Regions from separate parts of the Pseudoduganella sp. HUAS MS19 genome, predicted to be linked through region 1. Evidence: predicted binding sites of a transcription regulator. Region 1 holds the regulator's gene; each other region holds the start of a gene.

What was found. The regulator sigma-54, encoded in region 1, starts transcription at its own class of promoters, with help from an activator protein. The targets are predictions, from matches to a motif close to TGGCANGNAANCTGCTTT.
Region 2: a site for sigma-54 is predicted at 2,115-2,132, ahead of prpB (methylisocitrate lyase). Genes of this name have one in related genera too.
Region 3: a site for sigma-54 is predicted at 2,328-2,345, ahead of ACWBU6_RS27680 (pilin). Genes of this name have one in related genera too.

Annotation. Positions count from the first base shown of each region.
Region 1 covers NZ_CM132133.1:953,841-957,924, reverse strand. The annotation lists gene ACWBU6_RS04465 (enoyl-CoA hydratase/isomerase family protein) at 1-77, opposite strand, end outside; gene hpf (ribosome hibernation-promoting factor, HPF/YfiA family) at 153-512, opposite strand; gene ACWBU6_RS04455 (RNA polymerase factor sigma-54) at 580-2,076, opposite strand; gene lptB (LPS export ABC transporter ATP-binding protein) at 2,086-2,841, opposite strand; gene lptA (lipopolysaccharide transport periplasmic protein LptA) at 2,844-3,446, opposite strand; gene lptC (LPS export ABC transporter periplasmic protein LptC) at 3,460-4,059, opposite strand; gene ACWBU6_RS04435 (KdsC family phosphatase) at 4,071-4,084, opposite strand, start outside.
Region 2 covers NZ_CM132133.1:2,173,158-2,177,241, reverse strand. The annotation lists gene acnD (Fe/S-dependent 2-methylisocitrate dehydratase AcnD) at 1-19, opposite strand, end outside; gene prpC (bifunctional 2-methylcitrate synthase/citrate synthase) at 22-1,173, opposite strand; gene prpB (methylisocitrate lyase) at 1,191-2,078, opposite strand; gene prpR (propionate catabolism operon regulatory protein PrpR) at 2,225-3,856, shown strand; gene ACWBU6_RS09965 (acyltransferase family protein) at 3,938-4,084, shown strand, end outside.
Region 3 covers NZ_CM132133.1:6,036,390-6,040,473, reverse strand. The annotation lists gene ACWBU6_RS27695 (FHA domain-containing protein) at 1-279, shown strand, start outside; gene ACWBU6_RS27690 (pilin) at 469-957, shown strand; gene ACWBU6_RS27685 (pilin) at 1,282-1,770, shown strand; gene ACWBU6_RS27680 (pilin) at 2,386-2,865, shown strand; partial or broken gene ACWBU6_RS27675 (IS4 family transposase) at 3,007-3,591, opposite strand; gene tnpA (IS66 family insertion sequence element accessory protein TnpA) at 3,566-3,820, opposite strand; partial or broken gene ACWBU6_RS27665 (transposase domain-containing protein) at 3,894-4,084, shown strand, end outside.

The DNA of each region.
Region 1 (4,084 bases):
GAATTGAGGGCTTTGGGCCGGTCCAGCGTGATGAAGCCGGTGCCGTTGGAGATGTGGGTTTGGACGTGTTCGCTCATGCAAATATTTTAACGCACCCTGGCCGCAAAAAAGGGCGCCAATTGCGCCCTTTGGTGTGCTACACGGCCAGTCCTTTACATGGCGGTGGGTGGTGCTTCGTACGTATCCGGGAAATGCTTGATGGCCGCATGATTGTGGTTCTGCACACGGTCTTTGTATTTCATGACCTGGCGATCCAGTTTGTCAATCAGGGTGTCGATGGCGGCGTAGAGGTCTTGCGACAGGCTTTCGACGTACACGGTTTTGCCAGACATGCGCAGGTTGATTTCGGCTTTCTGGCGTTTCTCTTTCTCGGTGAGGTTATCTACAGTCAGGATGACAGCAATATCGATTACTTGATCGAAATGGCGCTTGACTCGTTCCAGCTTGTTCTGCACGTATTCGCGAATGGCCGGGGTCACTTCGACATGATGTCCACTGATGGTGAGATTCATACACACTCCTAAAGATGATGTCGCTCTCGAGTTCGTGCGCGCCGAAACGCACAGAGGAACCCATGCACTACAAAGATTTGCGGAGGCTTACCGGAGGGATTTTCAACGCTTCTCGATATTTGGCAACAGTCCGTCGCGCAATCACCATGCCTTGTTCTCCCAGCATGTCCGCAATCTTACTGTCGGATAAAGGATTTTTCGGGTCTTCTGCTCCTGTCAATTGCACGATCAGTGCCCGTATCGCAGTCGAGGAAGCTTCACCCCCAGCTTCGGTCGCGACGTGGCTACCAAAGAAATATTTCAACTCAAACATGCCATGTGGGGTGAGCATGTATTTTTGAGTTGTTACGCGAGAAATAGTGCTCTCGTGTAGTCCCAGTGTATCAGCAATTTCACGCAACACAAGGGGTCTCATGGCCACCGCGCCATGACTGAAAAAGTTCTTTTGTCGTTCTACTATCGCCTCCGCCACGCGTAGGATCGTGTCGAAACGCTGGCGCATATTCTTGATCAGCCACTTGGCTTCCTGCAGCTGGCCATTCATCTGCGACTCGCTCTTGCCTTGCTTGAGCAGGTTGGCGTACAGCGCGTTCACGCGCAGGCGCGGCACCACGTCGTTATTCAGCGTGACCAGCCAGCCGCCGCGGCCCTTCTTCACGATCACGTCCGGCACCACATAGTCTGACTCGCCTGACGCAAATTCGGCGCCCGGATGCGGGTTGCACTGGCGGATCACGCACTGCGCTTCGCGCAAGTCTTCGTCGTCGCAGTCGAGGGCTTTCTTCAGCTTGGTGAATTCGCGCTGGGCAAACCAGGTCAGGTGCTTTTCGACGATGGTCAGCGCCATGCGGCGCGTCACCAGCGGCACGCCCGGCATGCGCTTGATCTGCAGCGCCAGGCATTCGGCGGCATTGCGCGCGGCAACGCCGGGCGGGTCGAAACTTTGCAGCAGCACCAGGCTGCAACGCAGGTCGTCCAGCTCGATCTCCAGCTCGGGCGGCAGGCGCTCGTGGATTTCTTCCAGCGGCTCCTCCAGGTAGCCGTTATCGTCCAGCGCATCGATGATCAGCTCCATCAGCGCGCGGTCGCGCGGCTCCTGCACGGTGACGCGCATCTGCTCCAGCAGGTGTTCGCGCAGCGTGCAGCCGGAAGCTTCCAGTTGCGGGCGGCTGTCTTCGTCGTCGGCGGATTTGCTGCCGGAGCTGGCGCTCCAGTCGGTGTCGTCGCTGCCGTTGCCGGCGCTTTCGCTGTCGCCGCCTTCATAGCCTTCGCCATCGGCAGCGGCGGGGGCGTCGCCGCCCTCGCCTGGCGCGCCATCAGGTGTGGGCGCGGCGGGGCCTTCCGAGCCATTGCCGTTGCCCTGGCTGATGGCGCCATCGGCCAGCAGGCGCACCGAGTGGTCGAGCGGATCGTCAAGGCGCTCCAGCATGGGATTGTCGCCAAGCAGCTGTTCCAACTCCTGGTGCAGTTCCAGCGTGGACAGCTGCAACAGGCGGATGGATTGTTGCAGCTGCGGCGTCAGCGCCAGGTGTTGCGAGGTTCGCAGTTGCAGTGTTTGTTTCATGGCCTTCGCTTACATGCGGAAGTGTTCGCCGAGGTAGACACGGCGTACGGATTCGTTGGCAATGATGTCGTCCGGGCGGCCCGAAGCCAGCACGGCGCCCTGGTTGATGATGTAGGCGCGGTCGCAGATGCCGAGGGTCTCACGCACATTATGGTCGGTGATCAGGACACCGATATTGCGCTCCTTCAGGAAACGCACAATACGTTGGATTTCGATCACGGCGATCGGGTCCACGCCGGCGAACGGTTCGTCCAGCAGCACGAAACGCGGATTGGTGGCCAGGGCGCGTGCAATTTCCACGCGGCGGCGCTCGCCACCGGACAGCGACAGGGCCGGATTCTCGCGCAGCTTCTCGATTTGCAAGTCGGCCAGCAGCGCTTCCAGGCGCTGGTTGATCTCGGCCTTGGCCAGCGGCTTGCCGTCGACCCTCTGCAGTTCCAGCACCGCGCGGATATTTTCCTCCACGGTCAGCTTGCGGAACACCGAAGCTTCCTGCGGCAGGTAGGACAGGCCCAGCGCGGCGCGCTTGTGGATCGGCAGGCTCGATACGTCGGCGCCGCCGATATCGATGGTGCCCGCATCGGAGGCCACCAGGCCGACGATCATGTAGAAGGAAGTGGTCTTGCCGGCGCCGTTAGGGCCCAGCAGGCCGACCACTTCGCCGCAGTCGACTTGCAGCGAAACGTCGTGCACCACCTGGCGTTTGCCATAGGTTTTCTGGAGGCCGCGCACGACCAGCGTGCTGGCGCAGGTATTTGCTTGCATGCTTACTTCTTCTCCGTGGTGGCGGCAGGCGTGGTTGGCTGGGCCGCAGGCGTGGTTGGCTGGGCCGCAGGCGGTTCGGTGCGGGCCGGCTGGATCACCATGGTGCCGCGGCCGCCGCCCGGCTTGCTCTCGCCGCTTGCGGTATTGCGCACGCTGAAGAATTCCTTGCGGCTGTCGTAGGAGATGAACTCGCCCTGCACTTCATCGTTCTGCTTGCCGCCTTCCAGGCGGCGGATGGTGGCTTTGTTGAACATTTTCACCAGCTCAACCTGTTCCTCATATTCGATACGCTCGGCGTCGCCTTCCACCCACTGATCGCCGGCGCCGTCGCGCTTCTGGCGGAAGGTGGCTTTCTTGCCGTCGCCGAACAGGGTTACCTGCTGGTAGCCTTCCGGCGTCAGCTTGACGAAGGCGCGCTCGGCCGTCATGGTCAGCGTGCCGCGGGTCAGCCTGACGCCTCCCTGCAGCACGGTGATCTGCTTGACATCGTCAATGTCCATCGAGCCGTAGCTGATGTTGGTCGGCTTGTAGGAGTCGGCTTTCTCGGCCAGCGCCGGAGCCGCGACTCCCAGCAGCAAGGCTGCCGACAAGAGTAGTCGTTTCATAGTCATTCCTCAGTTATTGGTCCGCGGCCTTGGGCGGAATCTGCAGCGTGCCATTGCCGGCAAGGTGCATTTCGCGCGTCGCGTTATTGGCGCGCATGCTGTTGGCCGAAGCGGTCGTATTGCCTAGCCGCAGCTTCACCGGGCGGTCGGTTTCCATGCGGTCTTCGTCCGGGAAGATCACCAGCTTGTCCGATTCCAGGTGCAGCAGTTGCGAGTCCGGCGCCGCGGCGCGGTCGATCGTGACATGGCCGCTCAGGGTGACGCGGCTGTTGACGTCGTCCACCCGCGCCGTGTCCGCCACGATTTCCATCGGCGGCTTGTCGGCGGACAGGCTGCGCACGCGCGGCTGGTCGATCTCGGATGAATCGTCGATCGGGCGGTGGGTCAGCCGGTTGCCGGCAATAATATAGCTCGGTTTGCCTTCCCGCGTCATGCGCACGAAGGAGAAGTTGTCGATGATGTAGTCCGGCTCGTTCATGCGCAGGTCGGCCTGCATCTGTTCATCGGCCCGGTTCAGCAGTTCGAGCAGGTAAAAGCTGCCGAGCGCCGCCAGCAGCACGACGATCATGCCGATGGAAAGGCGGAAGCGGTGGGCGGTCCTCTGGTTACGCATTGCCGGCTCCCTTACGCCAGGAACT
Region 2 (4,084 bases), 1.2 Mb from region 1:
TGCGGTATTGGGTGTTCATGATCACTTGCGGTCCTTCAGTGGTACAAAGGCCAGGTCTTCAGGGCCGACATAGTTGGCGCTCGGACGAATGATCTTGTTGTCGATGCGCTGCTCGATCACGTGGGCCGCCCAGCCCGAAGTACGGGAGATCACGAACAGCGGGGTGAACATGGCGGTCGGTACGCCCATCATGTGGTACGACACGGCGGAGAACCAGTCCAGGTTCGGGAACATTTTCTTGATTTCCCACATGACGGATTCCAGGCGCTCGGCGATATCGAACATCTTGGTGGAACCGGCTTCCTGCGACAGGGAGCGTGCCACTTCCTTGATCACCACATTGCGCGGGTCGGAGATGGTGTAGACCGGATGGCCGAAGCCGATCACCACTTCCTTGTTGGCGACACGGTTGCGGATGTCGGCTTCCGCTTCATCGGCGTTCTCGTAGCGCTGCTGGATATCCAGCGCGACTTCGTTGGCGCCGCCATGCTTGGGGCCGCGCAGTGCGCCGATCGCGCCGGTGATGGCGGAGTGGATGTCGGAACCGGTGCCGGCAATCACGCGGCTGGTGAAGGTGGAAGCGTTGAACTCGTGCTCCGCGTACAGGATCAGGGAAGTGTGCATTGCGCGCACCCACGATTCGGACGGCTTTTCGCCGTGCAGCAGGTGCAGGAAGTGGCCGCCGATGGTTTCGTCGTCGGTTTCCACGTCGATGCGCTTGCCGTTATGGCTGTAGTGATACCAGTACAGCAGGATGGAGCCGAAGGAGGCCATCAGGCGGTCGGCGATATCGCGCGCGCCGGCGATGTTGTGGTCATCCTTTTCGGGCAGGCAGCAGCCCAGCACGGAAACGCCGGTACGCATCACGTCCATCGGGTGGGCCGACGCAGGCAGCGCTTCCAGCGCGGACTTGACGCCTTGCGGCAGGCCGCGCAGGGATTTCAGCTTGGATTTGTAGCCTTTCAGTTCGGCGACGTTGGGCAGCTTGCCGTGCACCAGCAGGTAGGCGATTTCTTCGAATTCGCAGGTGGTGGCCACGTCCAGGATGTCGTAGCCGCGGTAGTGCAGGTCATTGCCGGTCTTGCCGACGGAACACAGGGCGGTATTGCCGGCTGCAACGCCGGACAGGGCTACGGACTTCTTCGGCTTGAAGGTTGGGGCTTGTTCGGTCATGACGGTCTCTCCTCGGATCATTTCTTGGCCGCTGCGAACAGCGCATCCAGTTTTTGTTCAAAATCGTGATAGTTGATGCGTTCGTACAGTTCGGCGCGGGTCTGCATGGTGTCGACAACGTTCTGCTGGGTGCCGTCGCGGCGGATCGCGGTGTAGACATTCTCGGCAGCCTTGTTCATGGCGCGGAAGGCGGACAGGGGGTACAGCACCAGGCCTACGTCGGCCGACTTCAGCTCCTCCACGGTAAACAGCGGGGTCGCGCCGAACTCGGTGATGTTGGCGAGCACCGGCACTTTCACGGCGGCGGCGAACTGCTTGTACATGTCCAGGGAAATCATCGCTTCAGGGAAGATCATGTCGGCGCCCGCTTCCACGCAAGCGACGGCGCGCTCGATTGCCGCCTCCAGGCCCTCCACGGCCAGCGCATCGGTGCGGGCCATGATCACGAAGTTCTCGTCGGTACGGGCATCCACGGCGGCCTTGATGCGGTCGACCATTTCGCTCTTGGAGACGATTTCCTTGCCGGGACGGTGGCCGCAACGCTTGGCGCCGACCTGGTCTTCGATATGCATGGCCGCGGCGCCGAACTTGATCATCGACTTTACGGTACGCGCAACATTGAAGGCGGAGGAGCCGAAGCCGGTATCCACGTCGACCAGCAGCGGCAGGTCGCACACGTCGGTAATGCGGCGCACATCGGTCAGCACGTCGTCCAGGCTGGAGATGCCCAAGTCCGGCAGGCCCAGGGAGCCGGCAGCGACCCCGCCGCCCGACAGGTAGATCGCCTTGAAGCCGGCGCGCTTGGCCAGCAGGGCGTGGTTGGCGTTGATCGCGCCCACCACCTGCAGCGGGGATTCTTCTTGCACGGCCTTGCGGAAGGCGGCACCTGCGGAATATTGGCTCATGATGTCCTTTCAGTTTGAGGAATATTTGCCGTCCATAGTGCAAGTGGCGTGCCAGCAGCGGCTGCCCAGCAAAATCAAGCACTTGCAACCCCAGCCCCAGAGTATAATGTTTCAATTTGAAACACGTGAAACACTTCCAGTGAAACATGCGACATTCCACGCCCCTGCCCTTCGACCCGGCGGACAAGCCAGTGATCTGGACAGTGTCCGTCTCGCGCCTGTCGGAGCTGTTCCGCGACATCACGCTGGAATATGACGCCCTGGCCGACATCGAGCCGATCAACCTCGGCTTCGACGAGGCCGCGCGCCATATCCGCGAACGCCTGGCGACGGAGCGCTGCGATGCGGTGATCGCGGCCGGCTCCAATGCCGCCTACCTGAAAGGCCGCCTGTCGGTTCCGGTGGTGATCGCCAAGGCCAGCGGCTTCGATTTCATGCAGGCCCTGGCCCGGGCTCGCAAGGTCTCCAGCCGCATCGGTGTCATCACCTACCAGGACGACATGCCGGCGCTGGCGGAATTCGCCGCCACCTTCGGGGTACCGATCGAGCAGCGTACCTACGCCACGGAAGAAGATGCGCGCGCGCAGATCAACGACCTGAAAGCCTCGGGCATCAAGGCCATCGTCGGCGCCGGCCTGATCACCGACCTGGCCGAAGAAGCCGGATTGACCGGCGTGTTCGTCTACTCCGCCGCCTCGATCCGCCAGGCCTTCGACGACGCGCTGGAACTGGCGCGCCTGGCACAGCTCGAGACCAACCGCAGCCGCCGCCACGTCGTGGCCGACACCCTGCGCGCCAAGCACGGGCTGGCCGACCTGCGTGGCGAGTCCGAAGCGATGGAGCGCGTCCGCCAGGCCGTCGTGCTGTATGCAAAATCGCCGGCCACGGTGCTGATCCAGGGCGAGACCGGCTGCGGCAAGGAATTAGTGGCGCAAGCCATCCACCGCGAATCGCCGCGCACCCTGGGCGGCGCCAACCGGCCGTTTGTCGCCGTGAATTGCGGCGCCATCGCCGAATCGCTGCTGGAATCGGAATTGTTCGGCCACGAGGAAGGCGCCTTCACCGGCGCCCGGCGCGGAGGTCACGCGGGCCTGTTCGAAGCGGCCAACCGCGGCACCTTGTTCCTCGACGAGATCGGCGAAATGCCGCTTGCGCTGCAAACCCGGCTCCTGCGCGTACTGGAGGAACGCGAGGTGGTACGCGTTGGCGGCACGCGGCCAATCCCCGTCAACGTGCGCATCATCAGCGCCACGCACTGCGATCTTGAAACGCGGGTGCGCGAAGGCCGCTTCCGCGCAGACCTGTTCTATCGGCTGGCCGTGCTGCGCCTGGCCCTGCCGCCGCTGCGCCAACGCCCGACCGACATCCTGCCGCTGGCCGAGTGGTCGCTGCGCACCGCACTGGCCGGACTGGGGGCGCGTGCCCATCCCAACCTGCCGGCCGAACTGGCGGCCTGCGCCCCGCTGCTGCTGCGCTACGACTGGCCGGGCAATGTGCGCGAACTGCGCAACCTGACCGAACGCCTTGCCCTGTTCCTCGCCGCCGAACCACTGCAAGCCCTGACGCCCAGCTTCGTCGCCGGCGTTGCGCCCGAACTGAACCCGCTCCCGCACGGAGTACCGCACCCGGCCCCTGCTTCGGCCCCGCGGCCAGCCATGCCGGAAAGCGTCAGCGCAGTGCTGGACCGCTTCGGAGGACGCCGCGACGCCGCTGCCGACTACCTGGGCATCAGCCGCACCACGCTCTGGCGCCGCTTGCGCGAGGAGCAGGAGACATAGCCCGACGCGCCGGCGCCACACGCAATTGCACAAATTACAATATTACGATATCTTCTTGATATTGATTTCGAGGGTGGCGTCATGGAGTATCGCAGGGAAATTGATGGTCTGCGGGCGCTTGCCGTCCTGCCGGTAATCCTGTTCCACGCAGGGTTCCAGTTCTTTGGCGGCGGCTTCGTCGGCGTCGATATCTTCTTCGTCATCAGCGGCTACCTGATTACGACCATC
Region 3 (4,084 bases), 1.3 Mb from region 1:
ACCCAGTTCGCCGAATTGCCACTGGCTCATATAGAAGTCCTGAACGGCAGCAATGCCGGCAAAACCCTGAGCTTGACCAAGGCCGTCACCAGCCTGGGCCGCCCCGGCGTGCAGGTCGTGGTGATTGCCCGTGCCCCCGAAGGATATTCCGTCGCCCACGTGGAAGGCGACAAATCTCCCCTGCTGAACGGTGACCCGATGCCGCGCCAGCCTCATCCGCTAAACGTTGGCGACATCCTCGACCTCAGCGGCATCCTGATGGCCTTCCGCGCCAGCTGACGATTTTTGTCAGGCATTTGGACAATTTTTGTTTTCCTTTTGACACAAAGCGTCAACTGCTTGCCCTAAAGCTGACAAAAATTGGTGGTTAACTTGGATTTTTTGCACCAAAATGGCCTGGCACGGTGATTGCTTTACTTTCCGTGCCTCAACTCACTGAGCAATTTTTAAAATCTTAGGGACTAGTAAATGAAATCGATGAAGATGATTAAGAAACAAGCGCAAGCTGGCTTCACCCTGATCGAACTGATGATCGTTGTGGCCATTATCGGTATCCTGGCTGCTGTTGCAATCCCAGCATACTCGGACTACACCGCTAAAGCCAAGATCGCCAACGCGATCACCGCTGCTGATTCGATCAAGACCGCAGTTTCCGTGTGCATTCAAGAAGCTGGTGGCGTGAAAGACACCTGCGATGCAGGCTCGAACGGCATCACCGCAACTGCTGACTTCAAGGCAACCAAAGAAGTGGCAAGCCTGGCTTCGGTTACTGACGGCGCGATCACCATCACCCTGGGTACCGGCATCTCCAAGGAAGCTGACGGCAAGACCATCACTTTCACCCCAGTTATCACTGAAAAAGATTCGACCGTGAAGTGGAACACCACCACCAACATCGTTCAGGCAAATGCCCCAGCGGTCCACTCCGCAATCGTTAAGAACAACGTAGGTACCTAATCTACCTGTTCCGCAGTAATATGAAATGCCCCGCGAAAGCGGGGCATTTTCTTTTGGGGTAAGTAAAAGTTCCTGGGATCGGTCCTCAGGCCCCGCATCCGCCGAATACACGATTCGCTTTGTATCGCTAAATTTTGGCACCCCACTCCAGAAGAGCTGACAAAAATTGGAGGCCAATTGACCAAAAACGTCATCTCAGCAGGGAAATTTGACAGTTTTTGACAGAAATCCGTGGTTTTTGTTGACAATTTGAGATGGCACACGCATTGCTGTTACTCCAGTGTCGCACCCAATTTTTGTTTCTTTCCCCTGAAGGAGTTGCAAATGAAATCCGTGAAAATGATTAAGCGTCAAGCACAAGCCGGCTTCACCCTGATTGAACTGATGATCGTTGTGGCCATTATTGGTATCCTGGCTGCAGTAGCAATCCCAGCTTACTCGGACTACACCGCGAAGGCCAAGATCGCCAATGCGATCACCGCTGCTGATTCGATCAAGACCGCAGTTTCCGTTTGCATCCAGGAAGCAGGCGGCGTGAAAGATAGCTGCGACGCGGGTTCCAATGGCATCACTGCAACCGCTGACTTCAAGCCAACCAAAGAAGTCGCCAACCTGGCTTCAGTAACGGACGGCGCTATCACCATCACCCTGGCTACCGGCATCTCTTCGGAAGCTGATGGCAAGACCATCACCTTCACTCCAACTCTGGACGCTAAAGACTCGACCGTGAAGTGGACCACCACCACCAACATCACCCAAGCCAATGCACCAGCAGTCTACTCTGCAATCACCAAGAACAACGTAGGTACCTAATCTACCTAACTGGTGAGAAAACCGGGCTTCGGCCCGGTTTTTTTTATTTGTTCAAGCGATTCTCTGCCGGTTAGCCAGCGTGCCTCGTACGAAACGATTCGCAGCAAGGTGAAGTGCGTACGGTGCAGCCAGTGAACTGCACGCTACAGCTGAACATACCCCAGAAGAAGCTTACGGGACAAACGACGGCACCAGTGTTTTTCTGAGAGCGGGAAACGCGCTGCGCATCCCATCGAACACGACGGAAATGCTTTGATCCTGATGGGGGACTGGCGCGATTGCCTCGCAACCAGTAACTGAGAAAACGGGCGCGACGTAGCTGGACGTCGATGGGGAAAATGAATGGTACTGAAATCATCGTGGCACCAATGGGTAGGCCACTTAACTTGACTCGCAAGCGGTAGCTGGCCGCCTTCCGGACACTCAAACAGCAGCCTTGATGATCTCAATACGCGAAAATGGCCAAATTCGCTTATTAAGATATGTTAAAGATGGCGCAAGCTGTCCGAATGACAGCCCTGGCACCGACTCATGGCCCCGAGTCGGAATAATTGAGCTGGCATGGCGATTGCTATAACCCCCGTATCAGAGTCAATTTACTTGAAGGAGCACCAAATGCAATCCATTAGGCGTCAAGCACAAGCCGGTTTCACCCTGATCGAACTGATGATCGTCGTGGCCATTATCGGTATTCTGGCCGCTGTAGCAATCCCAGCTTACTCGGACTACACCGGCAAAGCAAAGATTGCCAACGCGCTGACTGCGGTCGACTCGATCAAGACCGCAGTTGCAGTGTGCGTTCAAGAAGCAGGCGGCGTGTTCGACAGCTGCGACGCTGGCTCCAATAGCATCACCAAGATCGCCGACTTCAAGCCAACCAAGGAAGTTGCTTCGCTGGAATCAGTTAACAATGGCGAAATCAAGATCAAGCTGGCTACCGGCATCTTCCCCGCAGCTGACGGCAAGACCATTACCTTCACTCCGTTCTTGGATACCAAAGATTCGAGCATGAAGTGGAAAAACACCACCGACATCGTTGAGGCAGATGCGCCAGCTGTGTACGCTGCGGTCGTGAAGAACAACGTAGCTACTTAATTTAGCTAGGTAGTAGAAGAAAGCCGGGCTTCGGCCCGGTTTTCTTTTGCTCAAACGTTTCTCTGACGATCAGTCAGCGTTGCCTCTTAGGTCAGGGTGGGCAGCAAGGTTCAAGTCATGCCCTTATACACAAGTCCAAAATCAGGAAGCAGGCGTAGCTGCATAGCGTAATGCTTCCGCCGCCACGCGCACTTTCCGCAGTCCTTTCCAAATCGTTTGCACACCGGGCTCACCGTCGCCTTTGCGGGCAAGGAAACCGCCAAATCCGGCGATCAAACGTAGCACCTCATTCAGCGTCGGCTTTGCTGGCGGCCCAGCCTTGGAGCGCATGTATGCAGCGCGAATCTCGGCCCAGTCGAAGAAGCGACTGGCCTCCAGGTCAGGGCAGGTTCGCCCCAGCCGCATCAGGTGCGCGATGCGCCATGCCACTACCAGATACATCGCGATAGCCCGTTCCAGTTTGCCGATATGCTCCAACTGCAACGACTCGATACGGCAAGCATTCTGCAGGATGTCGAACAGCATTTCGATTTCCCAGCGGGCGCGATACCAGTCGATCAATTCCACTACCTCCGCATGGCTATTGGCACAACGGTTGGTCAGCAAGCGCCATTCAATTGGCTTAACGCCGGCTGGCGCATCGATTTCGCGCGCCACGATGCTGGTCACGGCCAGGGGGCCATTGGCACCGTTGCGCAGATCAATCCGCTGCACCCACAATTGCTGGTGGCGCGCGCAGTACCAGTGCTGGCGCGACCGGTGCCGGTGCGGGCTTCACCTTCGCGGGAACCATTGCCATGTTAGGCGGTGCATTTTTCGCCAGGCGGCGCACCCAGTATCCGACCTGGCGAACCGCGTAGCCCAGCTGCATTGCAAAGCCGCGTTGCGAGAGGCCACTGCTACGCCATTGCTCGATGCGTTCCTGCCATAACTGCTCGCGCTCCCCGTTTGCCATCCTGATCTCCGAAGTAAAATTGGAGTATGGCCAAGCAAGTCGGACTTTTATATGTGGTGGCGCTGGACGCTTACGCTACGCTGGCTCGGGCACGCTCCCGATCGACAACAACGCGGTCGAGAATGCGATCCGCCCGATTGCCATCGGCAAGAAAACTGGCATCTCGCCGGTTCGGAGCGCGCCGGCCGAAGCGCTGCCGCCATTCAGACTTTGCTGGGTACCGCCAGCTCAATGGCTTTGATCCGTTGCGTTGGCTGGCCAGCG